3 regions of the Paenibacillus sp. J22P277 genome follow, and region 2 is predicted to be linked to each of the others. Evidence: riboswitches for the same ligand, from Rfam matches in the RefSeq annotation. Region 2 holds a riboswitch; each other region holds the start of a gene.
What was found. Region 2 has a riboswitch for thiamine pyrophosphate ahead of AC50YL_RS01300 (ABC transporter substrate-binding protein). Riboswitches for the same ligand answer to the same signal wherever they lie in the genome.
Positions count from the first base shown of each region.

Region 1: linked by a shared signal. The riboswitch ahead of AC50YL_RS29965 (ABC transporter ATP-binding protein) and the one ahead of AC50YL_RS01300 (ABC transporter substrate-binding protein) in region 2 are both predicted to bind thiamine pyrophosphate.
Region 3: linked by a shared signal. The riboswitch ahead of thiC (phosphomethylpyrimidine synthase ThiC) and the one ahead of AC50YL_RS01300 (ABC transporter substrate-binding protein) in region 2 are both predicted to bind thiamine pyrophosphate.

Region 1 is NZ_JBXENS010000009.1:97,423-107,294, forward strand. It holds gene AC50YL_RS29945 (hypothetical protein) at 1-501, opposite strand, end outside; gene AC50YL_RS29950 (Crp/Fnr family transcriptional regulator) at 717-1,223, shown strand; gene hmpA (NO-inducible flavohemoprotein) at 1,296-2,513, opposite strand; gene AC50YL_RS29960 (protoglobin domain-containing protein) at 2,751-3,749, shown strand; TPP riboswitch at 3,822-3,925, shown strand; gene AC50YL_RS29965 (ABC transporter ATP-binding protein) at 4,021-4,803, shown strand; gene AC50YL_RS29970 (ABC transporter permease) at 4,778-5,569, shown strand; gene AC50YL_RS29975 (ABC transporter substrate-binding protein) at 5,660-6,694, shown strand; gene thiM (hydroxyethylthiazole kinase) at 6,709-7,512, shown strand; gene thiD (bifunctional hydroxymethylpyrimidine kinase/phosphomethylpyrimidine kinase) at 7,608-8,426, shown strand; gene thiE (thiamine phosphate synthase) at 8,426-9,088, shown strand; gene AC50YL_RS29995 (NAD(P)/FAD-dependent oxidoreductase) at 9,635-9,872, opposite strand, start outside.
Region 2 is NZ_JBXENS010000001.1:270,837-280,708, forward strand. It holds gene AC50YL_RS01290 (ABC transporter permease) at 1-680, opposite strand, end outside; gene AC50YL_RS01295 (thiamine-binding protein) at 670-972, opposite strand; gene AC50YL_RS01300 (ABC transporter substrate-binding protein) at 979-2,088, opposite strand; TPP riboswitch at 2,328-2,437, opposite strand; gene AC50YL_RS01305 (GDP-mannose 4,6-dehydratase) at 2,790-3,908, opposite strand; gene AC50YL_RS01310 (DnaD domain protein) at 4,072-4,788, opposite strand; gene asnS (asparagine--tRNA ligase) at 4,837-6,132, opposite strand; gene AC50YL_RS01320 (acetate kinase) at 6,145-7,365, opposite strand; gene AC50YL_RS01325 (3-hydroxyacyl-CoA dehydrogenase family protein) at 7,362-8,237, opposite strand; gene AC50YL_RS01330 (AAA family ATPase) at 8,325-9,845, opposite strand; gene AC50YL_RS01335 (hypothetical protein) at 9,838-9,872, opposite strand, start outside.
Region 3 is NZ_JBXENS010000011.1:160,431-170,302, reverse strand. It holds gene AC50YL_RS32790 (M6 family metalloprotease domain-containing protein) at 1-1,477, shown strand, start outside; gene AC50YL_RS32785 (hypothetical protein) at 1,579-2,097, shown strand; gene AC50YL_RS32780 (right-handed parallel beta-helix repeat-containing protein) at 2,279-4,423, shown strand; gene AC50YL_RS32775 (YceI family protein) at 4,491-5,024, opposite strand; TPP riboswitch at 5,177-5,281, shown strand; gene thiC (phosphomethylpyrimidine synthase ThiC) at 5,721-7,481, shown strand; gene thiE (thiamine phosphate synthase) at 7,556-8,410, shown strand; partial or broken gene AC50YL_RS32760 (thiazole synthase) at 8,424-9,206, shown strand; gene thiO (glycine oxidase ThiO) at 9,371-9,872, shown strand, end outside.

The sequences.
Region 1 (9,872 bases), on a different contig from region 2:
GTATTCGTTGGTCGCGATCGGACGCGAGCCCGTATTGACCAGCTCGTAATCCACGCGCAGCGTCCGGTGCTCGGCCGTCAGCCGTTTACGGTACCGCACCGCATAGCCTAGGCATTCCTCCGGATGGACGGTGAATGTTACGCTGTTTGCGTCCGTTTGCTCGACGTCGATGCGATAAGGCCGCACCTCGTACACCTTCATGAACTGATACGGCGCCTCCGATTCGCGGCGCAGCAGCCCCACGCCCAGCTTCGGAAACCATTCCCCCGGCTTCGCTTCGTCGTAACCCAGCTTCATCTGGTTGTCGAATTCGCCGCACAGGCCGGCTCCCTTGGTGGGATCCCCTATCCCCGGCAGCTCGTACGCGCAAAACGTATGCGCATCGTCCAGCGTAACGCCCGTGACGAACCCCGTCCGGTCGAACCGGGCACCGCCAACCTCGCTTGGATGCTTGACGGCTACGGCCAGCCGATCGCTGCGCAGCATAATGTCCTCCATCATGAATCGCTCCCCCTTTTCCGGTCATCCTAAGAACAATCGATTCGCGGGAAATGTTCCGATTCCTGCCGGGCGGGAGGCTCTCGGACGCAAAAAACTCCATTCCGCCGAAACGGAATGGAGTAGAATCAGAATAAAATTGAACCGGAATGGAGCGAAACCCGCGCAATTTGCTATACTGAAGCCATTCATGCTCGACTGCGAAGGAGTTTCTGTCCATGCTGTTAAACAAAGGCGAAATTCTCTTTCGCCAAGGGGAATCCGGTCCGCTCTTCCGCCTGCGCGGCGGGCTGCTCAAGATCCTTCGCATTCACGCGGACGGCACGCCGTTCCTCGTCAATCTCATCACGCCGGGGGAAACGATCCCCCATCATTCCCTCATCAGCCCGAATCCGTACTTCGGCACGGCCGTCGCGCTCGTGCCTTCGGAAGCGGAGGTCATCTCCGCGCCCGAATGGTACCGGCAGATTGAGGACGATCCCGCAAAGTGCCGGGACATCGCCCTGCAGCTGCAGGACAAGCTGCGCATGATGCAGCAGCGCATCGACCAGCTCACGCAGGTGGCGCCCGCCGATAAGCTGCGCAAGCTGCAAGCGTGGCTCCGCCTCTATATCGGGCCGGCCGAGCTGACCGACGTGCTGACGCAGGACGAGATCGGCCAGCTGATCGGCCTGCGCCGCGAGACCGTCAACCGGCTGCTTCGTGCGCAGCGAGCCGAAGGCTGAGCAGGGCACGTTCCGGCAAGTTTCCGGCGGGCCGGCCAGCGCCGCGATGCCGCTAGGCGCGATACCCGCGAATCAGTCCAATCCCCCGGCCGGACCGAAGAATTCGAAATGAATATCCTCGGCCGGCACCCCCCACTCCTTCAGCGCCAGGTTGACCGTCCGCATGAACGGCTCCGGACCGCAGAAGTAGAACCCCGCATCGCGCATCCCCGCTGTCTGCTTCAGCCACGGCAGGTCGACATATCCTTCTTTGTGGAACGCGCCCGCTTCCCTGTCCCGCTCCGTCGGATTCGCGTATACCCAGTATGCCTCGAAGTTCGGCCGATCTTGCACGAGGCCGTCCACCTCGTCCTTGAGCGCGTGCATGCCGCCGTGCTGCGCCGCATGGATAAACGTCACCTTGCGCTCCGGCTGCGTCTCCGCGATGGTGCGCAGCATGCTCACCATCGGCGTCAAGCCGACGCCGCCGCTGATCAGGACGACGGGGCGCGAATCGCTGCGGTCGAGCGTGAAGCTGCCGGCCGGTGCCGAGACCGGCAGAACGGCGCCTTCCTCGATCTCTTCGTGCAGATAGACCGAGACCCTGCCGGCCGGACGGTCCGGCACGGTATTCTCCCGCTTCACGGAGATCCGGTAATGTCCTGCGCCCGGCGAGCCCGACAAGCTGTACTGGCGGATGTGCGTATGCTCTTCGCCCGGAATGGCCAGCTTCACGCTGATATACTGCCCGGGCTCGAATGCCGCGATCTCCCCGCCGTCCGCCGGCACCAGATAGAACGACGTAATGACCTCGCTCTCGCGCTCCTTGCGCGCGACTTTGAATGCGCGGAAACCTTCCCAGCCGCCCCGCTGCTTCTCCGCTTGCTCGTACATCTCCTTCTCGACGCCGATGAACGCGCCGGCGATCACGCCGTAGGCTTCGCCCCAAGCGCCGATGATCTCGTCCGTCGCGGCGTCGCCGAGCACTTCCTTGATCGCGCCGAGCAGATGCTCGCCGACGATGGGGTAATGCTCCGGCTTGACGCCCAAGCTGCGGTGCTTGTGCGCGATGCCCCTCACGACCGGCAGGATCGACTCCAGCTTATCGATATTGGCCGCGGCCGCGTATACCGCGTTCGCGAGCGCCGTCTGCTGCCTGCCCTGCTTTTGATTGGCGTGATTGAATATATTCAGCAGCTCCGGATGGCTTTCGAACAACCGCTCGTAGAAGCGCTTCGTGATCGTTGTGCCGTGAATCTCCAACACCGGTACCGTGGATTTGATAATGGCGATCGTTTCTTGTTTTAGCATCGTGATTCCTCGCTTTCTTGTCGCTTGGATTTGATGTCTCCAGTATACGGTTCGGGAGATCGATCCCGGTGTGATTGCAATCACAGCGATTAGGGCGAATGTGTGACTATACTGGATAAATCTTCCCGCGAGGGAGAACCAGCGTAAATATTTTCCATTCGCACAGGAAACGACGCGGTTTTTGTCGAATTAAGCGGGTAAAGATTAGCGACCTCATAGCCCAAGGAGAATGCAGCGATGATCCAAGTAAACGAAGCGCGCAGGAAACAAATCACGTACACCGGCATCACGGAGCAGGACCTGGCTTATTTGCGGAGCAACCGGCCGCTCTTCGAGCAGATCACGAGCCTGGTCGTCGACCAGCTCTACGAGAAAGTCGCGGCGATACCCGAGCTGCGGGCCATCATCGACAAGCACAGCACGCTGGAGCGGCTGAAGGAAACGCAGCGCCGGTACTTCCTGTCCATGACGGACGGCGTCATCGACGACGCGTTCATCGAACGCCGGATCGCGATCGGCCATATCCACTCGCGGATCGGCCTGACGACCGACTGGTACCTCGGCACCTACATGCTCTATCTCGATACGGCGGTACAGAATTTCCAACGCATCGCGCCGGACTCGTGGATGACCATCATCCTCGCGTTGTCCAAAATGTTCAATCTCGACTCCCAGCTGGTGCTCGAAGCGTACGAGAAGGACGAGAAGGATAAAATCCAATCGCTCTCGGACGCCAGGCAGTCGACGCTGACGACGATCAGCCGCATCGTCCAGGAGCTCTCGGCCATGATCGTGGAGCTCGGCAGCAGCAGCCAATCCGTCGCGGATTCGGCCAGCCATACGGCGGACATCCAGGATCAGGCGAACCTCAAGGTGCGCGAGCTGCAGTCCAAGATCGGCGAGATCGACGGCATCGGCTCGCTGCTGCAGGAAATCTCCGACCAGAGCCAGCTGCTCGGCATCAACGCCGCCATCGAAGCGGCGCATGCCGCGGACCACGGCCGCGGCTTCGGCGTCGTCGCCGGCGAGATTCGCAAGCTCGCCAGCCATTCCAAGGATTCGCTCGTCACCGTGCGGGCGAAGCTGCAGGAGATCTCGGGGGTCATCGGCGAAGTCATGCGCGACGCCGAGCGGACGTCGATGCTGGCGCGCGACCAGGCGGCCAGCTCGCAGGAGCTGACGTCCTTCGTGCAGATGATCGAGACGATCACGCTGGAGCTGGAAAGCATCCGGTAGCGCTGGAAAGCTTCCAGCAGCTCTGGAAAGCTTCCAGCAGCCGTGCTATAGTAAGGCTAACCGAATACCTTGTTTATTCACTAGGGGAGTCTGACGACTGAGACGCGGAACCGATCCGCGGACCCTTGGAACCTGATCTGGGTGATGCCAGCGTAGGGAAGTGGATGGAAACCGACCAAGACGCGCCATGCCGCGTTTCGAGGCGCCCGCCCCTTTCCTTATTCGGAAACGGGAGCGGGCTTTTTCTATTGCATCATAAGGAGGTGCGCTTATGGCGGCGTTATTGTCCCTGCACGATGTCTCGTTCGCGTTCGGCCGCGGCCGCGCGGGCGGCGACCGGCTGTTCGACGGCCTCTCGCTGGAGGTGCGCGAAGGCGAATTCGTCTCCGTCGTCGGCGCCAGCGGATCGGGCAAGAGCACGCTGTTCAAGCTGATCGCCGGGCTGCTGGAGCCGGCCGGCGGCGAGATTTCCCTATACGGCGAGCGCGCGCCGCGCCGCCTCGGCCGGATTGCCTACATGCCGCAGCAGGATCTGCTGCTGCCGTGGCGCACGGTCATGGACAACTGCCTTCTGCCGCTGGAGCTGACGCCTCAAGGCCGGAGCGCGGACGGCAGGAGCGAGGTCCTGAAGCTGCTGAAGCTGCTCGGACTCGAGGGCTGCGAGGACGCGTATCCCGCCGAGCTGTCCGGCGGCATGAAGCAGCGCGCCGCATTCCTGCGCACGCTCATGGCCGGGCAGCCGCTCCTGCTGCTCGACGAGCCGTTCGGCGCGCTCGACGCCATGACCAAGCGCGAGCTGCACCGCTGGCTGCTGGGGTTGTGGGGCGATCTGAACAAGAGCGTCCTGTTCATCACGCACGATCTCGAGGAAGCCATCCTGCTGAGCGACCGCATCTACCTCATGCCCGTGGCCGGCAGCGGCGAACCGGCGCGGGAGCTGCGCGTCGAACTTCCGCGGCCGCGGGATTCCCGGATGAAATACGAGCCTGCCTTTATTCGGTTCAGGCAAGAATTGGAGCGGCTGCTGGATGACCAAACGCAAACCGCTACTTAACGCGCTGCTCGCGCAGTACGGACTGTTTCTGCTCCTGCTGCTCGCGCTGCTCGGCGCCTGGGAATGCGGCGTCCGGCTGGGCTGGGTGCCGTTCTTCATCCTCCCCGCCCCGACGTCCGTCGCGGAAGCGCTCGGCGAGGACGCGCATCTGCTGTTCGGCCGGCATCTGGCCGCCACCGTCACGGAATCCGCCCTCGGCTTCCTGCTCTCCGTCTGCGTCGGCTCGCTGCTCGCGACCTTGATGCATATGTACCGGACGCTCGACAAGGCGCTGTATCCGTTCATTATCGTAAGCCAGACGATTCCGCTCATCGCGCTCTCGCCGGTCTTCATCCTCTGGTTCGGCTACTCGATCTGGAGCAAGGTCGCCGTCGTGTTCCTGACCGCCTTCTTCCCGATCGTCGTCGGCGCGTACGACGGACTCGGCAAGGGCGATGCCGGCTACAGGGACCTGCTGCTCACGATGGGCGCCGGCCGGTGGGCGATCTTCCGCAAGGTGCAGGTGCCGCTGGCGCTGCCTTCCTTCTTCTCCGGACTCAAGCTGTCGGTCGTCTACAGCGTCGTCGGCGCGACGATCGGCGAATGGCTCGGAGGCAGCGAAGGACTCGGGTATTTCACCCGCCGCATGTCCGGCAGCCTGCAGACGGATGCCATGTTCGCATCGGTATTCCTCCTGTCCGCGCTCGGCGTCGTGTATTTCTTGCTCATCGTAGGGCTGGAATATTGGCTGGTTCGCAGGAAGCGGCGGCGATCCGCTTTTCGATAAACCGCAGCGAAGATTTTCCCATTCTTAGGCAAGGGAAGGATGCTTCGAGAAGCTCCTTGCCGCGCTTTCAAAAAGAAGGACGGATCGCATATGAAGAAGCACTCCTCTCTACCCGTATTGCTTGCCGCATCGCTGTTCGCGCTGCTGCTCGGCGGCTGCGGCTCGTCGAACGGCAATGCCGGGACGAATGCCGGCGCCGGCGATAACGCCGCCAACGCGCCGCTGCAGAAAATCACGCTTATGCTGGACTGGTATCCGAACGCGGTCCATTCGTTCCTCTACGCCGCGCAGGAACAAGGGTACTTCGAGAAGGCCGGCCTCGATGTCGACATTCAGATGCCCGCCGACACGAACGACGCGCTCAAGCTCGTCGCCGCCGGCAAAATCGACCTCGCGCTCACGTATCAGCCGCAGGTGCTGATGGCGCGCGGCGAGAACATTCCCGTGAAATCCATCGCCGCGATCGTGCGGCATCCGCTCAACCACCTGATGATCCCGGCGGGCAGCGGCGTGCATTCGCCGAAGGATCTGGCCGGCAAAACGGTCGGCTTCTCGTCCATCCCGCTTTACGAAGCCATGGCGCGCACCATGATCAAGCAGGACGGCGGCGATCCCGACAAGGCGAAGATGATCGACGTCGGCTACGACCTCATCCCTGCCGTCTCGACGGGCAAAGTGGACGCCATCATCGGCGGCTTCATCAATCACGAGCAGCTGATCCTGGACAAAGAAGGCCATCCCGTCGATTCGCTGGATCCCGCCGCTTACGGCGTGCCCGATTATTACGAGCTCGTGCTCGCCGCCAGCGACGACGGGCTGAAGGCCAAACGGGACGTCTTCGCCAAATTCGCGGAAGCGGCGGCCGAAGGACAGCAGTACGTGACGGAGCATCCGGATGACGCGCTCAAGACGCTGCTCGACCACGAGGACGGTAACTCTCCGCTCGATGCGGATATCGAGGCGAAGAGCCTTCGGATTCTGCTGCCGCTCATGACCGACAAGGACCAGCCGTTCGGCTCGCAGGATCCCGCGTCCTGGGACCGCGTGAAGGCGTGGCTCGTCGATAACGACCTGCTTCCCGCCGACGTAAAGGCCGAAGATGCCTATCTGAGTTTGACCCCCTAAGGAGGAAGAAGAAGATGTCCTATCTTGATCAGGTTCGTTCCCGCAATCCGCTCGTGCATAACATCACCAACTGGGTGGTGACCAACTTCACCGCCAATGGACTGCTCGCCTTGGGCGCTTCGCCCATCATGGCTTACGCGCACGAGGAAGTCGAAGACGTGGCGCGGATCTCCGGCGCCGTGCTGCTGAACATGGGCACGCTCGACGCGGCCGTCGTGCAGGCGATCCTGCTTGCCGGCAAGGCGGCCAACGCGCAGGGCGTGCCGGTCGTCTTCGATCCCGTCGGCGCCGGCGCGACGCCGTACCGGACCGATTCGGCGCGCCGGATCGCGCAGGAGGTGCGGTTGACCGCGCTGCGCGGCAACGTGGCGGAGGTCGCCAACGTCGTCGGCGAGAGCTGGTCGATCAAAGGCGTGGATGCCGGCGCGGGCGAAGGCGACGCCGTTGCCCTCGCCGTGCGCGCGGCGCGGAAGCTCGGCTGCCTGGTCGTCGTGACCGGCAAGGACGATATCGTCACGGACGGCGAGACGACGCAGGTCGTCAGCAACGGCCACCCGATCCTGACCCAAGTCACCGGCGCCGGCTGCCTGCTGGGCTCCGTGATCGCCGCGTTCCTGGCCGTCGCCGGGGATGGCCGCGAAGCGCAGGTCGCGGCCGCCGCCGAAGCGCTCGCCTTCTACGGCGTCGCGGCGGAGCTCGCATTTGCGGCGACGGAAGGCCGCGGGCCCGGCAGCTTCCAGATCGAGTTTCTGAACCAGCTGGCGCTGGTATCGTCCGATACGCTGCGGCAGCGGGCGAATATCGCGCAGCCGGTTTGATGAACTTCGGGCGGGATAAAGGGTGCTTGCGGAACGATTGGTTGATTGAATGGCCCGTCGCGCTTTGAAGGGCGAAGCATCAAAGGAGGAACCTCATGAGCACCATGTATAAAGCTTTGACGATCGCGGGTTCGGACAGCGGCGGCGGCGCCGGGATTCAAGCCGACCTGAAGACGTTTCAGGAGCTCGGCGTCTACGGCATGTCCGCGCTGACCGCGGTTACCGCGCAGAATACGCTCGGCGTCCATGGCGTCTACCCGATGGCGCCCGCCGCCGTCGCCGCGCAGCTCGACGCGCTCGGCGACGATTTGCCGCCGGACGCGGTGAAGACCGGCATGCTGTTCAGCTCCGAGATCATCCGCGTCGTGGCGGAGAAAGCGGCGCAATACGAATGGCGCCGCCTCGTCATCGATCCCGTGATGGTCGCCAAGGGCGGCTCGCGGCTCCTGCTGCGCGAGGCGGTCGACGCCCTCGTCGCGCATCTGCTTCCGCTCGCGCTCGTGACGACGCCGAACATTCCCGAGGCTGAAATGCTGACGGGCATGCGGATCGCGAGCCTGCAGGACCGCGAGGTCGCCGCGAAGACGCTCGTGGAGATGGGTTCCCGCTATGCGCTCGTCAAAGGCGGCCACGGCGCGCCGGACGAACCGATGGTGGATCTGCTCTACGACGGCAAGGCGTTCCGCTACCTCGAAAGCAGGCGGATCGATACCCGGCACACGCACGGAACGGGCTGCACGTATTCCGCCGCGCTTGCGGCCGGGCTCGCGCAGGGCCGGACCGTCGAGGAAGCGACGGACACGGCCAAGGCTTTCATTCAGGCGGCGATCGAGGACGGGCTGGGGATCGGCGCCGGGCACGGACCGACGAATCATTTCGCTTATCAACGCAGAAGAAGGGGCGGGAACGCATGATGCCGCGCAGGCTTGAAGAGGACGTTCGTCGGGCTCTGCGGGCGTACCTGATCATGGGCAGCACGAATTGCCCTGCGGGCGTCGACCCCGCGGAGCTGCTGCGCGAAGCGATCGAAGGCGGGGTCACCTGCTTCCAATTCCGCGAGAAAGGCCCCGGCTCCCTTGCCGGCGAGGCCAGGCTTGCGCTGGCCAAGCGGCTTCAGGCGGTCTGCCGGGCGCACGGCGTCCCCTTCATCGTCAACGACGACGTCAGCCTGGCGGCCGCGATCGGCGCCGACGGGATCCATGTCGGGCAGGACGACGAACCTGCCGCGTCCGTTCGTGCGCGGATCGGTACCGACGCGATATTCGGCGTATCCGCGCATACCGTGGAAGAAGCGCGCCGGGCGCTCGCGGACGGCGCCGATTATCTCGGCATCGGGCCGATCTTCCCGACCGGCTCCAAGCCCGACGCCGCAGCGCCGCAGGGCACGCGGCTGCTCGAGGAGCTGCGCGCCGCCGGCATCGCGGCGCCGCTCGTCGGCATCGGCGGCATCGCGCCGGGCAATGCCGGTTCCGTGCTGGCCGCCGGCGCCGACGGCGTGTCGGTCATCTCGGCGATCACGCGCGCGCCTTCGCCGAGGGAAGCCGCGCGGCTGCTGGCTGGCGCCGGGACGGCGTAACCGAGCAGCCGCTGCCCCGGCGGGCTATCGACCAGAACGGCCTGCAAGCACGCGCGGGCTCGCCGGCCTTTTTCTGGTTTATTGCGTTTAACCGTCCCGCACATGGTGCCGCGTTTCACGGCACACTCGCTACGCATTACATAATAAGATTGAACTCCTACATCGCATGAAATCGCTAAATACCGCTAAATGGATGTACATTTGCAGCACTTCCGGCCGCAATCAAGACCGGTCACGTAAATGACTGCACATTTGCAGTAATTCCACTCCTACATCGCATGAAATCGCTAAATACCGCTAAATGGATGTATATATGCAGCTTTTCCACCCGTAATCCAGACCGGCCACGTAAATGACTGCACATTTGCAGTAATTCCACGCTAACGCAACCATGGCTGCCCCCGCCGGCGGCCATCCCCGCGTATTCCGCCGAATCGACGGGAAACCGCACAATCGCGAACGATCCTAGCCTCGACAAAAACAGCCCCGGCCGCATTCCGCGCCGGGGCTATCCATACCGCTACTATTCATCAGGCGCCGAACGCCCTACTTCATCAATTGCTTCACCAGCTCGCGGTTGCGTTCCTTGAACCGCTCGTTGTGGGACGACACCATCCCGTATTTTTCGGCGTCCGGCTGGATGAACTGCTTCGCCTTGTTCACGGCGTTCGCCGCGTCCTGGAAAGCCCCGGCGATCAGATGGAGCTTGCCGTCGTGCATCAGGATATCGCCCGCCGCATACAATCCCGGCACGGACGACTCGCTGGTGACGCTGCCGGATACG
Region 2 (9,872 bases):
ACGATGACCGCGATGGCCGCGAACACTTTCACGGTCTCGAAGCCGTGTTGGGCGATCAGAATGAAGTAGCCGAGTCCGCTGTCGGAGCCGATCGCCTCCGCGTAGATGGCGCTGATGACGCTGTAGGAAGCCGCGATCTTGAGGCCCGAGAACAGATGAGGCACCGCCCCCGGCAGTTCCAGCCGCCAGAACAGCTGGCTTTGCGACGCGCCGATCATCCGCATATACTCGAACAGCCGTCCGTCGCTCTTCGAGAGCCCCGTCATCATGGCAACCGCCACGGGAAAGAACGTCACGAGCGCGATCAAGATGACGCGCGGCAGCATGCCGAAGCCGAACCAGAGCACGAGCAGCGGACCGATTGCCATGATCGGGACGTTTTGGCTCAGCACGAGCAGCGGATAAAAACCCGATTTCACCCAGGGAATGACGTGCAGCAGCGCGGCGATCAAAAACCCGAGCAGCGCGCCGGCACCGAAGCCGATCAGCGTGATGCGGAGCGTGCCCCACATATGATGCGCCAGCTGCGGCGCGGAATCGTACGCTTGCTTCGCGATGGCGGACGGCGACGGCAGGATGTAAGCGTCGGTTCCGAACAGCCAGACCGCAGCCTGCCAGAGCAGCAGAAAAGCCGCCGTCACGATCAACGGCGGCAGCAGGCGGGCGCGTTTACTGCCCATCCGGATATTTCTCCAGCAGCACGTCCATCGACGCGGTGCCTGCCGGCACGTAGTACACCTTAATCTGCGAGATAACGGACGGACAGCCCATCTCGGCCATCGCGTCGTTCATCTCCTGCACGACCCCGAAAAGCTTGCCGAGATCGCCCTCCATCGTCGTCTCGAGCGGCGCTACGCGGTAAGGCACGCCGGCCGCCTTGATGATCTCGATCGCGCGGTCGACGAACGGAATGACGCTCTCCCCGTTCGGCGTGCGCGGCAATATTTGAATGCTTACGAGTGCGTTGGCCATGGTCGATCAGTTCTCCTTTTTCGGCAGGAAGTCGTTGGTGAACGCCTTCTCGGCGTCGAGCTGCTTGTCGAGCAGCTTATGGTCGTACATCCAGCCGGCGTAGTTGGTCCATACTTCGAGCTTCTGCTCGCCCCATCGCGGCGCGTCCGCTTGGTATTGGGGACTGAGCCATTTCTGGCTGGCGCGAACGAGGTCGGCGTTCAAATCCGGCACGGCCTTGATCAGAACGTCCGCCGCTTCGTCCGGATGGTCGATCGCGAACCGGTAGCCTTCGGATGCCGCCGCCATGAACGCTTCCACCGTATCCTTGTGATCCGCGATCATTTTCTCGTTAGTCGCCAGAACCGGCGTGTAGTAGTCGAGCTTCTTGCTGTAGTCGGTCAAGTAGACCATGTTGATCTTCTCGCCGCGCAGCTCCGCTTCGATCCCGTCCCAACCGTAGTAGATCCAGGCGAAATCGATGTTCTTCTTCGTCGCGGTGAAGAAGTCGGAGTCGCCGATATTGACGATTTTGACTTTCTTGGCGTCGCCGCCGTCTTCCTGCATCAGCGAATCAATGACGGCCGGTTCCGCGGGCGAGCCCCAGCCGCCGTATGTTTTGCCTTCGAACGCTTTCGGCGACGCGATGTTCTTCTCGACCGGCGAAGCGAAGCCGGACGTGTTGTGCTGAATGACCGCGGCGATCGAGACGAGCGGCACCCCTTGAATGCGCGCCTGCGTGACGCCTTCCTGATAGCTGACCCCGAAATCGGCGGCGCCCGTCGCGATCATCGTGTCCGCGCCGGCCTCGCCCGGCTGGATGATGTCGACCTTCAGGCCGTGCTGCTCGAAAAAGCCTTTATCGCGGGCCACGTAGAGGCCCGTATGGTTCGTGTTCGGCGTCCAGTCCAGCACGACCTTGATTTCCTGCAGCTTGTCCGCGTCGGAAGCCGTTCCGCCGTTATCGCCTGCCGCCGTATTCGCGCCGTTGCTGTCGCCGTTAGCGGCTCCGTTCTTGGTTTCGTTCGCGGCATTGCCGTTATCGTTCTTCGCCCCGCAGCCTGCCAATGCCACCGCCAGAATCAGCAGCGCCGCCAGCGCGGATCTCAACCCCGCCTGCCTTAATCTACTTCCCACTTCCGTTCTCTCCCCTCGCATGCTCCTTGCCGGGCTGCGGATAGTTTGCGAGCCGTCAACCGTCCCATACCGTGACCTGATATCCCCTATGTTTCCCCCGCGTTCCTGATTGAATCAGCAGCTGCGGCGCCGGCATGCCAACCGCCTCCTCCCCGTTAACGAACAAAAGGCATCCTCCGGTCGGAGGATGCCTTAATCAGCAGCTAACGGCATGCGGCAACACCTTTCAAAAAGGCGCGCGCATAGCTGTACGCAATTCCTACGCTGGCATTATCCAGATCAGGTCAAGGGTCGAGATCGTTAGGGATCTCCTCTCAGCCGGCCAATTCCAGCTCCCCGTCATGTATTCAATTCGGTCGCAACGTGCCTATTATAGCAGACATTCCGTAAAATGGCACCCCTTAAAGCGGAAAACGCCCGGCAGGGGGCGGAATGCGCGAGTTGGACTGGAGATGGGCGGCGAGAATGGGAACGAGAGCGGCGGAAAACGGAAGTAAACGTGAATGCAGCGTAGAATGGGCCTGGTAACTGCGTAATACGGGAAAAAAAACAGCGCAGAATGCGGGTGGATGCAGCTTAGGACGAGAGTAGAAGCTGCTTAGAACCGAGAGTAGAAGCTGCGTAGAACGTTAGTGAATGCAGTGTAGAGGCGACAGGAAGCAGTGTAGTACACGAGCGAAGCTGCGAAGCTTAACCACTGCTTAGTACATGCTTTCGCCGTTCAGGAGGCGCTCGTAGCGCGCGATCTGCCGCAAGCTCGCTTCGCGCAGCGGCAGCCCTTTCAACCACGCCGCGTACCACTCGGCGGTCCAAGCGACCGCCGCCTCCGCGCCGAGGCGCGGCTGCCAGCCAAGGCGCGCCGCGGCCTTGGCGGTATCGAGCAGGGGCGCCGCGGACGGCTGGCGCCCCCGCTCGCCCTCGCCGGCGGCCGCGTCGCCCGCCGGCGCAGCCCAAGGGCTGCCGAGGCCGGCGCACAGCGCCTCGGCCAGCCAGGCCGGGGTCCGCGCCTCCGATGCGCGCGGACCGAGGTTCCACGCCTCGGCGAAGGCTTCGCCGCCGGGCGGGAACAAACGCTGCGCGAGCGCGAGGCAGCCCGCGAGCGCGTCGAGCACGTGCAGCCAGGGCCGGGCATTCTCCGGCCCTGCGGGCGGCGTCGCCGCGCGCCCCCGCGAGGCGGCGCGCGCGCACTCTGCCGCGAGGCGGCCGGCCGCGAAATCGCCGCCGCCGAGCAGATGGCCCGCGCGCACGGTCGCGACCGCGGGCCCGCCGGCAGCGCCGGCGAAGAACGCGCGGCGGAACGCGGCCGCGGCCAGCTCCGCGCCGGCCTTGCTCGCCTCGGCCGGCGATTCGCCGCCGAGCGGGTCGGTCTCGCGCAAGCCGGCCTCCCCTGCGCGGGGCGCGTAACAATCATCCGACGTCACCGCGACGACGGCGCGAATGGGCACGTCGCGGCCGACGAGCCGCACCGCGTCCAGCAATGCGGCGACGCCGACGACCTCGACGTCGAACAACGCCGCGAGGGTCGGTTCGTCGGTCGATTCTGGCGCAGCGGCACCCGCCAGATGAAAGATCAGATCGGGCTTTGTCTGCTGAAGGGCAGCCATCAGCTGACGCGTATCGCGGATGTCCCCGCGAATCCATGGCAGATGCGGCTCGAGTCCGCAGAGCCGGTACATCGACGAACCGTTCGGCAGATCGTCGCTGAATCCCGTCACGGCGCCGCCGAGACGCTGCAGCCACAGCGTCAGCCAGCTCCCCATGAAGCCGGTCTGTCCCGTAATGAATATTCGTTTTCCTGGCCAAAACGATGATTCCGTCATTGCGGTCGTCTACATCCTCCCCGCTTCGAATGCGAAGCTTCAGAGCCGAAAGCCGCTCTTCGTCCTATCAGCTTATGCACCCTCCGCCTCCGCCGTTTTTGTCCCGCCTCAATCTGGGCGAATGCCCCGCGCCACTCGCCGCGACGCACAAAAAAACCGGGGGCTAAGACCCCCGGCCGTTCCTGAATTTCTGCGTATGCGCCTTTGCCTCGTCGGTGTTCGTCACCCGGTTGCGGCTCCATTCGATCAAGATGCGGTCGATATACCGGAAATGCAGCTTGCCTGCAAAGACCGCTTCCTTGAGCGCGAAGCGGATCAATTCGTCCGGATACCGGTCCTGGTCGACCCAGGCGCTGATCGTCTCGCATTCCATCGGCGACAACGGCCGGCCGAACTCCTGCTCGAACGCGGTGAACAGGTCCCCCGGCCTCGGCCGTTCGCTGCCGGCCTGCTGCGCCGGCGCCGCGGATCGCTCCGGCTGCGGCTCGCGTTCGTTCTCGATGGCGCGTTTGGCTTCGTCCGCCTGCCACTCGGCGCTGCGGATCATGAAGCCCGTCCAGTTATAGCGTTCGAGGCCGATGCCGCTGACGGGATCGACCTCCTCGTCGATCGCGAGCAGCCCTTCCTTCATCAGGCGCCCGAGCAAGCCGTGCGCCGTCTTCGGCACGATGCCGAGCCGTTCGGCCAACTGCTCCGGCGTCGGAAAATCGACGCCTTCCACCTGCCTGAACAGCATCAGCTGCAGCAGCAGGAGCATCTCCGTATCGGACATGCCGATGCCGCGGTACGCGCGCAGCAGACCGGCGGGCACGGCGACGCTGCCGCCGTTCATCGCGGCCGCCATCCCGCGCGCGTAAGACTTCCACATTTCGTTTTTCACCGGTCGGTCCTCCCCCTTGCGCTTGCCAAAACCCCGGCCGCAGCCGGCTTACGGATACAGCCGATACAGCATCCGCGGGAACGGAATCGTCTCGCGAACATGGTCGAGGCCGCAAATCCAGGCAACCGTGCGCTCCAAGCCGAGTCCGAAACCGGAATGCGGCACCGTTCCGTACTTGCGCAGGTCGAGGTACCACTGGTACACCTCGGTCGAGAGCTCATGCTCCCGGAACCGCTCCGCGAGCAGCTCCGGATCGTCGATCCGCTGCGAACCGCCGATGATTTCCCCGTAGCCTTCCGGCGCGATCATGTCCGCGCACAGCACGACCTCCGGACGGTTCGGATCCGGCTTCATGTAGAAGGCTTTGAACGACGCCGGATAATGCGTGATGAATACCGGCCGGTCGTATTTCTCGGCGATGGCCGTCTCGTGCGGCGCGCCGAAATCCTCGCCCCACTGGATCTCTTGCCCCTGCTCCTGCAGGAAAGCGATCGCTTCGTCGTACGTGATGCGCGGGAACGGAGCCTGAATCGCTTCCAGCTTGCTCACGTCGCGGCCGATCGTTTCCAGTTCTTTGCGGCAGTTCGCCAGTACGTTCTGCACGACGAACGCGATGAACTGCTCCTGCACGCGCAAATTTTCTTCATGGTCGACGAACGCCATCTCCGGCTCGATCATCCAGAACTCGATGAGATGGCGCCGCGTCTTCGATTTCTCCGCGCGGAACGTCGGGCCGAACGAGTAAACCTTCCCGAGCGCCATCGCCGCGGCTTCCATGTACAGCTGGCCGCTCTGCGTCAAATACGCGTCTTCTTCGAAGTACTTCGTATGGAACAGGTTCGTCGTGCCTTCGCTCGAGGACGGCGTCAGGATCGGCGGGTCCACCAGCGTGAAGTCCCGATCGTCGAAGAACTGCTGGATCGAACGAATGATCTCCGCGCGAACGACCAGAATCGCGCGCTGCTTCGAAGAACGCAGCCACAGATGGCGGCGGTCCATCAGGAAATCGACGCCGTGCTCTTTCGGCGTGATGGGATAATCCTGCGCGATCTGGATGATCTCGACCTCTTCGACCGTCAGTTCATAACCGGATTGGCTCCGCGGCTCTTCCCTTACGATGCCTTTCACGTAGAGCGAGCTTTCCTGCGTCAGTTCCTTGGCGGCGTTCCATGCCGCTTCCGCTACCTCGCTCTTCACCACGACGCCTTGCACGTAGCCCGTGCCGTCGCGAAGCTGGAGGAACTGAATCTTCCCGCTGGAGCGCTTGCCGTTCAGCCAGCAGCCGATCCATACGGATTGTCCGACGGCTGCCTTCAATTGTCCGATCGTCGTCAATGTTTTCATCGTTATCGTCCCCTATTCTGTAATCTCGGCCGCTTCGGCCTTTACGATCTGATACGCGTCCCTGGCGATCAGCAGTTCCTCGTTCGTCGGCACGACGAGCGCCTTGACGCGGGATTCGTCGGTCGTGATGAAACGCGGTTGCTTGGATCGGACTTCATTGCGCTGCGCGTCGAGCTCGATGCCGAGGAACGACAGATTCTCGCAGACCGCCTTGCGCACCGCGACGGAATTCTCGCCCACGCCCGCCGTGAAGACGACGGCGTCCAAACCGTTCATCCCTGCGGCGTAAGCGCCGATGTATTTGCGCAAGCGGTACGTGTACATGTCGAATGCCAGTTTCGCCTGCTTGTCGCCTGCGTCCATCGCTTCCACGATCTCGCGCATGTCGCTGCCGATGCCGCTGATGGCCAGCAGTCCGCTGTGCTTGTTCAGCATGGAATTGACCTCGTTCAGCGTGAGCTCTTCCTTGTTCATCGTGAACGGAACGATCGCCGGATCGAGGTCTCCGCTCCGCGTGCCCATCATGAGGCCTTCCAGCGGCGTGAGGCCCATGCTCGTGTCGAATGACTTGCCGTTCATAATCGCCGCGCAGCTCGCGCCGTTGCCGATATGGCAGGTGACCATCTTGAGCGACTCCAGCGGCCGGCCGAGCGTCTCGGCAGCCTGCTTGCTGACATAGTCATGCGACGTGCCGTGAAAGCCGTAACGCCTGATTTTGTGGCGGCGGTACAGCACCATCGGAATCGGATACAGGAAGGATTCCTGGGGCATCGATTGATGAAACGCCGTATCGAACACGACGATCTGCGGCACGTTCGGCAAATTGTTTTCCACGGCCGTGATGCCCATCATCGCCGGCGGATTGTGCAGCGGGGCCAGGTCGAACAGCCTGCGGATCTCCCTCTTCACGTCTTCCGTGACGAGCGTCGATTGCTTGAAGCTCTCGCCGCCGTGAACGACCCGGTGGCCGACGGCGTCGATTTCCTTCATGGACATCAGCACGCCGTGCTCCTTGTTCGTCAGCAGCTCGATCAAGCGGCGAACCGCCGTGTTATGGTCCAAGATCTCGCTGACTTCGCTAACCTCCGGCTTCCCCGTCGGCTCGTGCACCACGATCGAAGCGTCCATGCCGATCCGTTCCACGCGGCCTTGCGCCAGCACGGATTCCTCTTCCATGTTGTACAGCTGGTATTTCAGCGAAGAGCTGCCCGCGTTCAGGACAAGAATGATCATACCCTTCCGCCTTCCTTGTCGTATTCGAAGAACCCTCTGCCGCTTTTGACGCCAAGCTGGCCGCCGCGCACCATCTTCTTCAGGATGAACGACGGCCGGTATTTGAGCTCCCCGTAATCGCGGAACATCCGATCGAGCGCGGCCAGCACGGCATCGAGCCCGAAACGGTCCGCCATCTCGAAGGGGCCGTGCTGGAACGCATACCCGATTCGCATCGCGCTGTCGATATCTTCCGCCGAAGCGACGCCCTCTTCCAGCACATGCAGCGCCTCGTTGATGAAGAGGCAGATCAGCCGCGTCGTGACGAATCCGGGGGATTCGAATACCATGACGCCCTTCTTATGTATCGTCGTCTCCACGAACTGCTTCGTCCGTTCGAACACCGCGTCGCTCGTTTTGAGCCCGCGCACGATTTCCACGAGATTCGTTTTATGAACGGGGTACACGAAATGCATGCCGATGACCCGGTCCGGATTGGACGTCACGCTGGCGAGTTCCGTCAAGCTGAGCGTCGACGTGTTGCTGGCCAGGATGACGTCCGGCAGGCATACGGCGTCGAGTTCCTTGAAGATCGCCAGCTTGCTGTCCAACTCTTCCGTAATCGTCTCGATGACCAGCTCGCAGGCTTGCAGCTCGTTCAAGGAGGACTTCGGATGAATGCGCCCCATGATGAGTTTCTTCTCGGCGGACGTCAGCGCCCACCGTTCCATTTGTTTGTCCAAGCTTTGTTCGATCATGCTCATGGCATGGGCAAGACGGTCCTCGCCTTGCTCCGCCATATATACATCAAGTCCGTTTGCGGCAAGCATTTCGCAAATGCTCTGCCCCATCGTTCCGGCGCCTACGACGCCGACTTTACGTACTCCCGTCAACTTTCACACCTCCGAATTTCATCTTTTATTATACCGTTTTTCCGCAAAAATAAGAAGGCGGACAGCTGCTCCGCCTTCCATGCGCGATCAGTGCGCGATCGCTTCGCGCTGCCCGTCCGTCAACTGCCGCAGCAGCTGGCGGAACCGGTCGCCGCTTAACGTCTCTTCCCGGATCAGCACGTCGAGCGCGGACAAGAACACCGCGCGGTGCGCCTCCAGGAGTTCCTTGACGCCGTGCATCAACCCGTTCAGGATGCCGCCCGTCACCGCCGCCCATTTGTCCGGCGTCATCATGGAGCCGTCGACGATGCCAAGCTCCGTGAGTCCCGATTCCACCATGGAACGGACGATGTTCATCGCTTGCTCGAAGTCGCCGCGGGAGCCCGTGCTCCGTTCGCCGTAGAACATTTCCTCCGCGGCGGCGCCCCCCAGCGCGATCATGATTTGTCCTTCGAGAAACTGCTTCGTGTACAAGTATTTGTCCTGCTGCGGATTATGCCGCACGTAGCCGAGCGCTCCGCCGCGCGGGAGCAGCGCCACCTGGGACACGCTCCCCGGCCGCACGAGCTCGGCAGAGATCGCATGGCCCAGCTCATGCAGCGCGACGCGCTCGCGCTCCTCGTTCGTCGCCTCTCGGTCCGTGCGCTCGCCCATCATCACTTTGTCGATGGCCATGGACAGATGCCGCTGGCTGATCGACTCGCCGTCTTCCCGCATCGCGTAGATCGCCGCTTCGTTCATGACGCTCTCGAGCTGCGCCCCGGAGAAGCCGAACGACTCTTCCGCGATTTTCTCCAGGCTGACGTCGCTTTCGTCGATCGGTTTATTGCGCGCATGCAGGTTCAGGATATGTTCGCGGCCCTTCTTGTCCGGCAGATCGACGGCGATATGCCGGTCGAAACGGCCCGGGCGAAGCAGCGCGGCGTCCAGCACTTCCTTGCGGTTCGTCGCGCCGATCAGAAGAATCCGCGGGGTATCCGTGGTATGGATGCCGTCGAGCTCCGTCAACAATTGGTTCAGCGTCTGATCGTATTCGCGCTGCTGCCCGCCGTCGCGCTTGCCGCCGATGACGTCGATCTCGTCGATGAAGATGACGGCGCTGCTCTTGGCCTGCTTGGCGGCTTTCTGTCGCGCTTCCTTGAACAAATCCCGGATCCGGCTCGCGCCGACCCCCACGTACATCTCCACGAATTCCGAGCCCGAGGCGCCCAGATAGACGGAATCCGTATAATTGGCGGCGGCTTTCGCCAGCAGCGTTTTCCCCGTTCCCGGAGGTCCGGTCAACAGAATCCCCTTTAACGGGCGTATGCCGAATTTCGAGATCTGATCGACGTGTACGAGGAAATCAAGCGCCTCGATCAACTCCTGCTTCGCTCTGTCCTGCCCGCCGATCTCCTCGAACGACATCGGCTTCAGCGGACGCGGCTTGCCTTTATGCCCGCCGCCTACCGTTGCCAAATGGCCCCGGGCGCGCGCCATATAGATCAGCCCGCCGACGATGACAGCCAGCAGCACGAACGGAATGACGTTCACGCCCACGGCGAACTGCAGAAACAAAATCAATACCGGCACGAAACCGATCAGCATTTCTTTTCCGTATTTAAGCATTTGGCCACGCCCCCATCGTATTGGCCG
Region 3 (9,872 bases), on a different contig from region 2:
GGCGACCAGCCATGCGAATGCCGATGACATAAGCGGCTTGAAGGTAACGGTCGCGGCAGTCGGGATCGACGGAGCGGCGGGGGCATTGACGACGGATGAATTTGCGATCGATTTTCTCGATCCTGCCGCGGAAGCGCCTGACACGGATCCGGGCTTACCGACACTTCCGGTATCCCCGCCATCGGAACCGCAAGCTCCGCCTCAAGACGTGCCAGCGCCGGATACGGCCGCTGTGGAGGACGACGGTGAAACGGGCATCAGGATCGTCGGACTTCAGCCGACGGACGACGCCGGCGGCAAGTGGATCGTAAGCGAGAAGCTGCTGGACGAGGCAGCGAAGGCGTTGGATAGCAAAGGCAGCAAACTGAAAATCGAGCTTCCGGTAAGGATCGCCGCGAACGGCACCGTAACCGTCGATTTCCCGGCGAGCTCGCTTGCGCAGCTATTGAAGGCCGACCCGGATGCGGTCATTGCCGTCGCCTCGGACGACCTTGCGTTCGAGATGCCGGTAAAAGCTTTGAATTTCAACGCGCTTGTCAGCCAAATGGAAACCGGGATTGCCGACCTCCGGATCGAGCTTATCCTCTCGGCGGCAAGCAGCCAAAATGCAAGCAGGGCGGCTCGGGCAGCCGAAGCTTCGGGCATGCAGCAGATCGGAGAGCCCGTCGCGTTCCGGATTGTCGCGATGGGGGACGGCAACGCGATGGAACTGACCGATTTCGGACGCTATTACCTCATGCATACGATCGTCATCGATCGCCGGATCGACGACGGCATCGCGTCCGTCGTGAAAATAAATCCGATAACCGGCCAACAGACCTTTGTTCCGGCGACATTCGCGGCCGAAGGCGACAAAACGATCGCGACCGTTTATAACAACGGCAACGGCATGTACGCGGTCATCGAGGACTCGCGGACATTCGCCGACATTCAATGGCATTGGGCGCAACGCGATATCGAGCTGCTGGCATCGAAGCATTTGATCCGAGGCATGAACGACCGCAGCTTCGCGCCCGACAGCGAGATTACAAGAGCCGAATTTGCCTCGCTTCTGGCGCAGGCGCTCGGACTGGGCGGTTCGGACAACGCCGACGGCGCGTCGTTTACGGATGTTGCGGCAAGCGAATGGTATGCGGCCGATGTCGGCGCCGTTCGTCAAGCGGGACTCATTGCCGGATTCGAGGACGGTACCTTCAAGCCGGAACGGCGAATCACCAGGGGGCAAATGGCCGTCATGATCGCGCATGCGCTCGGTTACGTCGACCGGGATAATGCGGCTTCCGTGAGTCGGTCGATCACGTTCAAGGATGTCGGCTTGGCGGGGAGCGAGGTAGGAAAAGCTGTCTCGCAAGTGGCGGGAGCGAAGATCATGACGGGCGTTCGGGCCGGGGAATTTGATCCGAATGGCTTAGCTACGCGGGCCCAAGCCGCAGCGTCTATCGTTCGAATGCTCTACGCGGTAGGGTTTATGAATTAACCTATTCAGCAAAAATATGATAATATTTACAATTTTGAGATTCTGAGATACGATAGCTCATGCTGGTAGTTCTTTTATCCTAAAGAAAGGAGGGGTTTCATATGCCTAAGTACCTCAAAGTCATTACCCTGGCCATGCTTTTGACCGCCATACTAGCACCTGCCTCAGCGTATGCTTCGACTGGAAAAGAGACAGCCAAGTCTTCGTCATCCACGTCTTTATTTTCGTCATTAACGAACTTTGTCGGTTCGCTGTTCGGCTCGGATAAGGGCAACGACAAAGATAACAGCAAGAACAACGACAAGAACGACGATAAGAACAACGGCAAGAACGACGACAAGAACAATGGCAAGAATGACGACAAGAACAATGGCAAGAACGACGACAAGAACGATGGCAAGAACACGGGCAAGAATGACGACAAGAATAACGGCAAGAACGACGACAAGAACAATGACGGGAAACATGGCAGCAAAGATGACGACAAGGACTACCACGGTTGTTCCAGCAATGGTTGGCTGAGCTGGCTCGGAGGCCATAAGGATTGTTCCGGCGACGGTAAACCATGGGACGAGGACTGTGATTCCATCGATTTATGGAGAAGATTATTCTGCTATTAATTAATCGATGCTTGGAAGCCGCCGGCGATTGCTGACGGCTTTTTAGCATTCGTTCGCGGTGCTCGAAGAGCGGCTATTACGGAAACGTAGGATAGGGACGGTCTTTCCTATCTTTCCGTGAACCTTATAGAACGAGCATTAATATGATGCTAGAGAAATGACAAGAGGAGGAGGGAAACCATTGCTTAAAAAATTATCTTTATTCGCGGCAGGACTGGCTTTGCTATTGCTTTTGCAATCGACGGCTTCGGCGGCTCCCGCAAGCGCGGCGGCGGACGATCAGGCGCAGCAAAGCATTCGCTTCGACATCAATTTGGCCAAATGGAACATATATAAGGACGGGACGCATCCCGTGGAAACGACAAAAGGCATAAACAATGCGTTGAAGTGGGCCTCGGAAAACGACGTTACCGCCGTGTCGCTGCCATCGGGCACGTACCTGATCGATAAAAACAGCAGGATCAACATGGTGTCCAACATGAGGTTCGAACTGCCCCCGGATGCGGTATTGCAGAAGGAGGCAAACGGCAGCGAGAGCTACCAGGTCATGTACATCGGTTACGGGGTTCATGACGTGCAACTCGTGGGGGGCGTTTACCGCGGGGACAAGGACAAGCACGATTATTCGAAAAAGGCCAATGCCTACAGCGCGGGCACGCATGAAAGCGGACACGGAATCCTGATCGAAGGCGCCTCGTCGGTCACGGTGGACGGCGTAAAGTCGGAGATGTTCACGGGCGACGGCCTCGTAATCGGAGGCATCGGTCAAATGATCAAGGATTTGTACGAAAACGATTTCGTCACCGGTTCGATCGACGACCAGGGCAAGCTGATCGCCGACGCGTCGAAGATCCGCACGAAAACGGCGCTGAATTTCAGCAATCCGATATTCAAGACGGAGAACGCGATCGAAATCTCCAACTCCAAAAACTTGCCGGTCGGCTCGGCGTTGTATTTCTATTCGGCCAATGGCGGTTTTCTGAAAAAGGTGTGGGCCAATAAACGGGATCGCATCGAAATTCCCGCCGGCGCCGATCATTACTACATCGTGTTCAGCGTCGCCAAATCGGCCGCGGCCGGCGTTTACACGGAGATCTGGAATCGGGTCGTCACGAAGAACGCCGTCGTCCGGAATTCGGAATTCGATTTTAACCGGCGTCAGGGCATTACCGTGGGCGGAGCCAATCAAGTGTTGATTGCGGACAGCAAGTTCCATGACATGAAAGGGATCGCGCCGCAGTCGGGCATCGATGTCGAAGGCGGCTACGATTACAACGGGTTTCTGAATTCAAACGTTACCATACGGAATAATGAGTTCTACAATAACGCGGCATATGATCTCGTGCTGTTCGACGGCCGCAAGGCAGTGGTAGAGAACAATCGCTTCGGGTCGAAGGGGTTAATCGGCTTGGCCGTATCGGATCCGTTTTCGGATGCGCTCGTAACCGGCAATCATTTCGACGGGAGCCGGATCGTCGCGGAGAACGATGCGACATTCAAGGGCAACGCGATGAACGACTCGTACGCGTATTTCGCGGGACCGAATATTGCGGTGGACGGCATGACGTTCACGGACGCGATGCTGTCCGTCAGCGCCACGGTGGCGTTCGGGGTGGAGCTGTCGAATATCACGATCACGTCGACGGGGAAGATGGACAACGCGCTCTCGCTCTGGGGCAAGCCGATTCGGATCACGAATATGACGATCACGGGGAAAACGAGGCTCGGCGCCATATCGAGCGGCGCGGCGGAAGGCGGCATATTCAACAACGTGCAGATCTTGGGCTTCAATAGCGAAAGCGGACTTAGCCTTCCGCCGGGAACGTATACGGGATGCCGGTTCGAAGCCGCGGACGGCGGACGTTTCGGAGCGATCAATGCGACGCTGCCGGGCAAATACAGCTTTGACGGGTGTGCGTTCAAATCGAATGCGACGATGACGAATACGTTGTACGGAGATAATTCCAAGCTGGACCTGACGATCGTGAATTCGGCGTTCGAGCTGAAAGGAAACTCGCCGGCGATCAGCGTGCAATCCGCCGCTAACGTGCGCGTCGAGAACAACAACATAACGGCGAACAATCTCACGTCCGTCTCGACGGAGCTGATTCGGCTCGGCGATTACTGGACGCGGAATGATCGGTTCGATATCGGAAGCGCCCAGATCCGGGGGAATGCCATCGTCGCCAACGTGGCCGCGATCGGAATTTCCACGCAGTATGCAGGCACGGGGGCGCCGGCGTATACCGTGGAGAACAACACGCTGACCAAAGCGAAACTCGCGCTCAAAGCCAGCGATAACGCGACGAACAATAGGTTGCAATAATGCAAAAAACCAGTACCCGCCGGTACTGGTTTTTTAATGCGATGCTGCTATTCGCGCTTCAGCGGAATCAGTTCGCTTTCACGGCTTCAAGCTCGATCGTGAACTTCACGTCGTCGCCGATAAGTACGCCGCCCGTCTCGAGGACGGCATTGTACGTCAGGCCGTAGCTGCTGCGGCTGATGGCGCCTTTGGCGCTGAAGCCGACCTTCTCGTTACCCCAAGGGTCCTTGCCGCTGCCCTCGTACGCGACATGGAACGTTTCCGGACGCGTCAGGCCGTGTAGATGCAGATCGCCGTTCACGTCGTATTCGCCGTCGCCCGTCCGGCGGATCGAGGTCGATTGGAACGAAAGCGTCGGATAGTGCGCGATATCGAAGAAATCGCCGGTGCGAAGGTGATTGTCCCGGTCCGCGTTGCGCGTGTCGATGCTGTTCAGCACCACGTTGAACTGGATGTTTGCCGTCGTCAGGTCGTTTGGATCCGCTTCGATATCCGCGCTGAATTCATGGAACGCGCCTTTGACTTTCGCAATCATCATGTGTTTGATCGTAAAATCTACGCTGCTGTGCGCGACATCGACTTGCCATTTGGACGTGGACATGGACAAAACCTCCGATAATTAATTACATAAAGTAATGTACTTTACTATTTAAAGTAAGTATAGAGGCAAAAAGTGCCTGCTGTCAATCCTTTTTCTTCCTGCTTGTCCTGCTTGGTTGACAACTTTTCCCTGCGGGGGTATAGTCTTGTCAGGAAATCCACTAGGGGCGCCCGCACGGGCTGAGATAAGGCGAATGCCTTGGTCCCTTTGAACCTGATCTGGGTTATGCCAGCGTAGGAAAGTGGGAATGTACGTGCGACCTCGAGTATCGCGCGTCAGAGCCGTCGGCGCAAACGCCGCGCTCCGACTGCCGCGGACTCCGCCCGCCGCCAGGAACCTCAAGCGTTCCGGAGGCCGCGGGCAGCCGACCGCGACATTTTGCCGCTCCTTCGCCGGAGCGGTTTTTTTGTTTTGCGGAAGAGGACGGAGCCGTCGGTCGGCTGCCGTATCTCCGCGAATTCCAAGCAGGGCACGTGCGCCGCCGTTACTCGGGCGGCAGCCGTCGACAGCTTGGCGCTCCGGCAAGCAGCGGATGGGAAGGGCATAAGCGGCCTCGTCGGCGATGACGGGTCCGTTCGGCTCCCCGCACTTTGCAGGCCTCCTAGTGTTTTTCCGGCTCCGACTTCGTTTCCGTTCGTCTGCCTGACAGCGGGAGGAAGCGGCGAAGGCGCCAACCAGACGAGGAGGTTTTGCGAGATGGCGATTATGACGACCCCGCTGCCGGGGAGCCGCAAAGTGTACGCGGAAGGAAGCCGCCCGGATATTCGGGTGCCGATGAGGGAGATCGGGCTGACGCCCACGACGGGAAGGAACGGCGAGACGGAGAATGCGCCGCTGGCGGTGTACGATGCCAGCGGACCGTATACGGATGCCGGCCATGCGACCGACGTCACGAAAGGACTGCCCGCGCTGCGCGGGCCATGGATTGCGGAACGCGGCGATACGGAAGCGTACGAGGGACGGACGATCGTGCCGCTGGATAACGGATATCGCAGCGAGGCAGCAGTGTCGCAACGGGGCGCTGACGTGTTTCCGGGACTTGCGCGGAGACCGCTGCGGGCGCGAAACGGCCGCAACGTGACGCAGCTGCACTACGCGAGGCAGGGCATCGTCACGCCGGAGATGGAATTCATCGCGATCCGCGAGGGCATGGCGCCGGAGTTCGTGCGCGCGGAGGTGGCCGCCGGACGGGCGATCATTCCCGCGAATATCAACCATCCCGAGAGCGAGCCGATGATCATCGGCAGGCATTTTCACGTGAAGATCAACGCGAACATCGGCAATTCCGCCGTCGCTTCCTCGATCGAGGAGGAGGTCGAGAAGATGACGTGGGCGACGCGCTGGGGCGCGGACACGATCATGGACCTGTCCACCGGCAAAAACATTCATACGACGCGCGAATGGATCGTCCGCAATTCGCCCGTCCCCGTCGGGACGGTGCCGATTTACCAGGCGCTCGAGAAGGTCGACGGCAAGGCGGAGGACCTGACGTGGGAAGTGTACCGCGATACGCTGATCGAGCAGGCGGAGCAGGGGGTGGATTATTTCACGATCCATGCGGGCGTGCTGCTCCGCTATATCCCGCTCACGGCGAAGCGCGTCACGGGCATCGTGTCCCGCGGCGGCTCGATCATGGCGGCATGGTGCCTGGCGCATCACAAGGAGAACTTCCTGTATACGCATTTCGAGGACATCTGCGAGATCATGAAGCGGTATGACGTAGCCTTCTCCTTGGGCGACGGCCTGCGTCCGGGTTCGATCGCCGATGCCAACGACGAGGCGCAGTTCGGGGAGCTGGACACGCTCGGCGAGCTGACTCATATCGCGTGGAAGCATGACGTGCAGGTCATGATCGAGGGGCCGGGCCACGTGCCGATGCATCTGATCAAGGAGAACATGGACCGTCAGCTGGAGGTCTGCAAGGAGGCGCCGTTCTATACGCTGGGTCCGCTGACGACGGATATCGCCCCGGGCTACGACCATATCACGTCGGCGATCGGAGCCGCGATGATCGGCTGGTTCGGGACGGCGATGCTCTGCTACGTGACGCCGAAGGAGCATCTTGGCCTGCCGAACAAGGAGGACGTGAAGGAAGGCGTGATCGCGTACAAAATCGCCGCCCACGCCGCCGACCTGGCCAAGGGGCATCCGCGCGCGAGGCTGCGCGACGACGCGCTGTCGAAGGCGCGGTTCGAGTTCCGTTGGCAGGACCAGTTTCACCTGTCGCTCGATCCCGAGCGTGCGATGGCGTACCACGACGAGACGCTGCCGGCGGAGGCGGCCAAATCGGCGCATTTCTGCTCCATGTGCGGGCCGAAATTCTGCAGCATGCGCATCACGCAGGACATCCGCGACTACGCGGAGGCAAACGGGCTTCAGACGCAGGAAGCGGTCGAAGCCGGTATGAAAGAGCAGGCGAGCGCGTTTCGCTCGGGCGGGAGCTCGATCTACTCGTAAACCGTGCTCCTTGCGCGGGGGAGAGCGGAGACGTAGGGGAGCGCATCGCATCGCATTGGGAAGGGAGAGCGAGCATGGGGAAGAGGAACTGGCGGGATTTCAAGCTTTACGCCATCACGGCGGCGAATTATCATCCCGGGCGCGGCATGTTGGAGGTCATGGAGCAGGCGATCATCGGCGGCGCGGATATCGTGCAGCTGCGGGCGAAGGCTGCGCCGATGGAGGACGTTCTCGCCGATGCCAAGGCGCTTCGCGAGCTGACGGCGAAGTACGGCGTGCCGCTTATCGTCAATGATCATATCGGCGTTGCGCTCGCGGTAGGCGCGGACGGGGCGCATTTCGGCCAGGACGACCTGCCGCTTGCGGAAGCGCGGCGGATTCTCGGTCCGGACGCCATCATCGGCATCTCGACGCATAACCTGGAGCAGGCGCTGGCGGCCGAGCGGGGAGGCGCCGACTATATCGGGGTCGGCCCGGTGTATCCGACGGGCACGAAGCCGGGCAGGGCAGCGGTCACGACGGCGTACGTACGGGAGGCGGCCGCGAACGTATCGATGCCGTGGGTCGCCATCGGCGGCATCACGCTCGCCAATGTCGGCGAGGTGCTGGCGGCCGGCGCGACGCGGATCTGCGCGGTGTCCGCGATCGTGGGCAGCGAACGTCCCGCGGAAGTTTGCCGGGCATTTCGGGCAAAGCTTGAGGGCGCCCGAGCCGTCGGTCAGCCGAGGGCTTTTACCGTCACCGTCAACGGCCGCAGCGAACAAACTGATGCGCGAACGGTCGGAGAGCTCGTGGAGTCGCTTGGCCTGGCCGGCAAAAGCCTGGTCGTCGAGCTGAACGGCGAGATCGTCGCCCGCGAAGCATGGGCAACCGTCGCGATTGCGGACGGCGCGTCGCTGGAGCTGGTTCATTTTGTGGGGGGAGGCTGACAAGATGGCGATTATGGAAGGCCTGGCGTACGGCGGTATCGGGGACGAACTGATCATCGGCGGGAAGAGCTTGCGATCCCGGTTCTTCCTCGGCACGGGGCGGTTTCCGAGCCCTGCGGTGTTCAAGCTGGCGCTTGAAGCGTCGGCGGCGGAGGTCGTGACGTTCGCGGTGCGCCGCGTCAATCTGAATTATGCCGAGGATGACGCCATCCTGCAGCATATGGACGGCATCGGCTATACGTATCTGCCGAACACGTCGGGCGCGGGCAATGCCGACGAAGCCGTGCGGATCGCCAAGCTGGCGCGGGCGGCGGGCTTGAGCGATTGGATCAAAGTCGAGATCAGCGCCCATCCGCGCACGCTGCTGCCGGATCCGATCGAGACGCTGCGGGCGACGGAACGGCTGGTGCGGGAAGGCTTCGTCGTGCTGCCGTATACGTCGGACGATCCGATCCTCTGCCGGAGGCTCGAGGAAGCCGGCGCGGCGGCCGTCATGCCCGGCGGCGCGCCGATCGGCACGGGGCTCGGCCTGCTGAATCCGTACAATCTCGGCCTCATCGCCGAGGCGGCCGGGGTGCCGGTCATCGTGGACGCGGGCATCGGCTCCGCGGCCGATATCGTGCAGGCGATGGAGCTCGGCGCCTCGGGCATTCTGGTCAATACGCCCGTGGCCAAGGCGCTGGATCCGGTCGGCATGGCGCGGGCGATGCGGCTCGCCGTGGAAGCGGGCCGGCTGTCGTACTTATCCGGCCGCATTCCCAAGCGTCGCTACGCGTCGGCCAGCAGCGAGACGGAGGGCATATCGGTGCTGCCGGACGGGCCGGAGGCCGGGTTCTACGCGGCGGCCGGCGGCGGTGGCGGCGCATCGGCCGCAACGGCTTCCGGCCGGCTAGCGGCAGGTCCGACCGGTTCGCCGGCGGAAGCGGGCAGCGGTTTGGCCGGTCCGGAGAGCGGTACGCGGTGAGCCGGTCGATCATCGTGCTTGGCGGCGGCATCATCGGCTTGTCCTGCGCGTTCGAGGCCGCGCTCGCCGGCGATGCCGTCACCGTCGTGGAGCCGGGCCGCGTCGGCGGCCAGGCTTCGGGCGCGGCGGCCGGCATGCTCGCGCCGTTCACGGAGAACGGCGAGCAGCCGGATGCGTTCTTCCGGCTGTGCCTGGAGAGCTTGCACCGCTACGCCGAGTGGGTGGGCCGGATCGAAGAAGTCTCCGGCTTATGCGCGGAGCTGACCGCCGCCGGCAGTTTGACGGTCGCGCTGCACGAAGCGGATCTGCAGCCGCTGCAAGCCCGATTGGCCTGGCAGCGGCGATTCGGAGCGAACGCGGAGCTGGTCGGCCCGGAACGGCTGCGCGAGATGGAGCCGATGCTGCATCCGGATGCGGTGGCCGCGCTCTATTGTCCCGGCGAGTCGCATGTGCATGCGCCGAAGCTGGTGGCCGCGCTGGAAGCGGCCTGCCGCAGGC